2 regions of the Actimicrobium sp. GrIS 1.19 genome follow, and region 1 is predicted to be linked to the other one. Evidence: predicted binding sites of a transcription regulator. Region 1 holds the regulator's gene; the other holds the start of a gene.

The links. The regulator LexA, encoded in region 1, represses DNA repair genes until DNA is damaged. The targets are predictions, from matches to a motif close to ACTGTATNNNNATACAGT.
Region 2: the regulator LexA is predicted to act here: its motif matches at 879-896, upstream of recA (recombinase RecA).

Annotation. Positions count from the first base shown of each region.
Region 1 covers NZ_JAXCHT010000019.1:84,915-87,119, reverse strand. Annotated here, with positions in the region: gene priB (primosomal replication protein N) at 1-277, opposite strand, end outside; gene rpsF (30S ribosomal protein S6) at 293-661, opposite strand; gene lexA (transcriptional repressor LexA) at 889-1,542, shown strand; gene RCH09_RS13995 (RNA methyltransferase) at 1,569-2,205, opposite strand, start outside.
Region 2 covers NZ_JAXCHT010000015.1:58,872-61,076, forward strand. Annotated here, with positions in the region: gene RCH09_RS12025 (hypothetical protein) at 1-639, opposite strand, end outside; gene recA (recombinase RecA) at 971-2,074, shown strand; gene recX (recombination regulator RecX) at 2,195-2,205, shown strand, end outside.

The DNA of each region.
Region 1 (2,205 bases):
AATCAATGATGTGAAATACGAGACTTCTGCTATTGCGGTTCTTGCGAGCCAGAAAACCGGTGAACTGAAACGTTGCGCCCAATTGGGCCTGATTGAACCGACCTGAAATTTCGCCTGCTGCTATTGCAAAAACTTCAAACTCGACCAACCTTTCAACGCCTGCTTCAGTCTGTTGTGATGTGTGCAGCAATGTCGCTGACACGATCGGGATGCCTGCCGGTGTATAGCGCAAGATTTCTCGCTCGGCGATGCTGGCAACACACTGAAACTGGTTCACTGCTCCGGCCTGCAATTACGCAGCAGGCGCCTCGGAACGATGGCTCTTGGCCGCATCTTCCTTCTGCACTGCCTTCATCATTGGCGAAGGTGTGGTTTCAGCCTTCTTCAGTTTGACGGTCAGGTGACGCAGAACCGCATCATTGAATTTGAAGCCGGTCTCGATTTCAACCAGGGTCTCGTTGTCGCATTCGATGTTCATGCAAACATAGTGTGCTTTGGCGAGTTTCTGGATCAGGTAAGCCATCTGGCGACGACCCCAATCTTCGACACGGTGAATCTTGCCACCGCGGGCGGTGACAACGCCTTTGTAGCGTTCGATCATGGCGGGCACTTGCTCGCTCTGATCCGGATGGACGATAAAAACGATTTCATAATGACGCATACAGACTCCTTCTGGACGTATTGAAAAATTGCCCACCCCGGCGTCAAGACGAGTGTGGGAAGAGGACAGCCCGAGACTATAACCGCGAATGGCGGAAAACTCAACGAATATGGCCGCCTGCGCGCCGATCAGCCGGTAACGCCCCGCCGCTTCGTCGTTAATTCGCTTGCTTTTGCCTGCACACTGTATAAAACTACAGCCTGTCTATTTAACCAGCAGGTTCCGCCATGATCAAACTGACTGCGCGCCAGGAACAGATTCTCAACCTGATCAAGGACGCCATCGAGAACACCGGTTTTCCGCCCACCCGTGCCGAGATCGCCAATGAACTGGGTTTTCGATCAGCCAATGCGGCGGAAGAACATCTGCAGGCGCTGGCCCGCAAGGGCGCGATTGAAATCTCACCCGGCACCTCGCGCGGCATCCGCCTGCTGGAAATGGGCATCGAGCGCACCGGCGGCCGGCAGATGACGCTGCCGCACGTGGCGCTGATGCAATTGCGCCTGCCGCTGATCGGGAGGGTTGCCGCCGGATCGCCGGTCCTGGCGCTGGAGCACGTCGAAGCCAACTACAACGTCGATCCCGCGCTGTTTTCCGCCAGGCCGGATTATCTGCTGAAGGTGCGCGGGATGTCGATGCGCGATGCCGGCATTCTCGATGGCGATCTGATCGCGGTCAAAAAGAGCGACGTGGCGCGCAACGGCCAGATCGTGGTGGCCAGGCTTGGTGACGATGTCACGGTCAAGCGCTACCGGAAAACCGACGCATTCATTGAACTGATGCCGGAAAATACCGACTTCAAAACCATTCGGATTGACCCGGACCGCGAGGATTTCGCGCTGGAAGGGTTGGCGGTCGGCTTGCTGCGCGCCTGGGGCTAGCACGCCGCCTCCTGACCATTCGCTTCTTACTTGCGCGTGGCGAGGATCTGCTTGGCGATGCCGCGCAGGATATTGACCTCCTCGGTTTCCAGCCCGGTGCGGGCGAACAGCCGTTTCAAGCGCGGCATCAACTTCTTCGGATTGTCCGGATTCAGAAAATCAATCGCAACCAGCGCCTGCTCCAGATGCTGGTACATGCCCTCGATGTCGGCCAGGCCGGCAGCATCTCCCTGAAAACCAATGACGGAGGCGATCTTCGTCTCGCCGAGCGCGGCCATCCTGCATTCATAGGCCAGCACCTGCACCGCCTGGGACAAATTCAGTGACGAATACCCCGGGTTGGCCGGGATGTTGATCAGCACATTGCATTTTTCAACAATCTCGTTGGGCAAGCCAAAACGTTCGTTGCCCAGCACCAGCGCCGCCTGCAGCCCGGTGTTGGCCGCCAGTTCAGTGGCCAGCGCCCGCGGCATCACCACCGGCGGCGAAAATTCGCGCAATCGTGCGCTTACCGCAGCGGCGTAATTGCAGTCGGCCAGCGCCTCTTCGATCGAACCCACGATGCGCGCGCCGGCCAGCACATCCTGCGCACCACTGGCAAACGCCACCGCCTCATCCTGCGATACGGCGTCGGCGAAGCGCGGATTGACCAATACCAGATCG
Region 2 (2,205 bases), on a different contig from region 1:
GGCGTGATGCGCGCCAACCAGTCCCAGCTGGAACATGCCGCCGCCGCTTTCCTTCTCGACGCCGGCAGCCTTCAATGCCGATGTGATGTTGGCCATCGCCGCTGCCTTGCCGCGCGCATCATCCTGTTGCTGGGGAGTGCCGCGCTCGGCCTGCTGCGCCGCCTCGGCCTCGGCCCGCTGGCGCTGCTTGCTGGCCAGCCGGCTGGAGAAATCTTCCTCGGGCGGCTGTTCGACCGGCGGGCGCGGTGGCGCGGTCTGCTCGGCCGGTTCGGTGATTGCATTCGGATTCGGTGGCCGAGAGATGGCCTGCGGCGCGCGCGGCGCCTTCGTCTTGCGCGGCTTGCTCGGACGCAGCGGCGGCACCTCGATGCCGCGCGGCTTGCTGGCCTTGCTGGATTTGTCGGGTGTGTTCGGCAGCAGCAACAAGGTGGTCTCGACGTCACCCTTGCCCGGCGGCTTGACCATCGGCGGACTCTTGTGGGTCAGGATCAGCCACAGGACCAGCGCGTGCAACAGCACCGAAATGATCAGGCCAACCGAGATCGCGCTGCGCTTCGGACGTGCCGGCGCCACCGGCGCGGTGCGGTCGGTGCTGCGGCGGCGCTGCTGCCGAATCGGAGAAGTGGTGTCGTCTGGCAAAATGCGGCAACCTTGCGGTCCTGGGTTGGTCACAGCTGCATGGCTGGAATCGCAATCGGAATAATCCGGCGCGTCGAGGCCAAAGACTAACACCGGAGCGGGATGCAAATATTTCTGCGTGTATCACCTCATTGGGCAATGACAGCGGTGCGCGATGATGATTCAATGGCGTCCGGCGCGTGGGATTCTGGCAAATGCCAATCATTTGATCCGCAATAAAAGCTGTGCTTGCATAAACCACTGTTTGTTTATACAGTACGGCCTGTGCTGAATTTTCCGATGCCGAACAGATTTCGTTCGGCGGCATCACTCCACCGTTGAAAGACAATCCATGGACGACAAAAAAACCGTATCCGGTTCCGACAAGAGCAAGGCGCTTGCTGCTGCGCTGGCCCAGATTGAAAAGCAATTCGGCAAAGGCTCGGTCATGCGCATGGCCGACGGCGCTGTGGTCGAAGAAGTGCAAGTGGTGTCGACCGGCTCGCTGGGCCTCGACATCGCGCTCGGCGTAGGCGGCTTGCCACGTGGTCGCGTGGTTGAAATCTATGGTCCGGAATCGTCCGGCAAAACCACGCTGACACTGCAAACCATCGCCGAGATGCAAAAACTGGGTGGCACCTGCGCTTTCATCGATGCCGAACACGCGCTCGACGTCGGCTATGCCCAGAAGCTCGGCATCAACCTGTCCGAGCTGCTGATTTCCCAGCCCGACACTGGCGAGCAGGCACTCGAGATCACCGATGCACTGGTGCGTTCCGGCGGCGTTGACCTGATCGTGATCGATTCCGTCGCCGCCCTGACGCCACGCGCCGAGATCGAAGGCGACATGGGTGATTCACTGCCGGGTCTGCAGGCACGGCTGATGTCCCAGGCGCTGCGCAAACTGACCGGCTCCATCAACCGCACCAACACACTGGTGATCTTCATCAACCAGATCCGCATGAAGATCGGCGTCATGTTCGGCAACCCCGAAACCACGACCGGCGGTAACGCACTGAAGTTCTACGCATCGGTGCGGCTGGATATCCGCCGTACCGGCTCGATCAAGTCCGGTGACGAAGTCATCGGCAACGAAACCAAGGTCAAGGTCGTCAAGAACAAAATCGCACCGCCATTCAAGGAAGCGCATTTCGACATTTTGTATGGCGAAGGCACATCCCGCGAAGGCGAAATCCTGGATCTGGGCGCTGATGCAAAGATCGTCGAGAAGTCGGGTGCCTGGTACAGCTACAACGGCGAGCGCATCGGCCAAGGCAAGGACAACGCCCGTAATTACCTGAAAGAGCGGCCGGAGCTGGCGCGAGAAATCGAGAACAAGGTCCGGGTTTCGCTGGGCGTGCCGGAATTGGGTGTGGCCAAGTCGGCAGAACCTGCCGGCAAGAAAAAGGCTGCCGACAAGGTCGCCGTCGACGTCAAGGATGATGTCGCCGAATGAGGTGTTGCGCCCGGGTGGGCGCAGCGTCCGCCACCGGCTTGATGCGCTCGCATTGAGCCGATGGCTGGTTTCCCGGCTGCTTCGGCAGCGATTACATTCGTCACTTGTAGCGGCGCAATGATGGCAAAGCC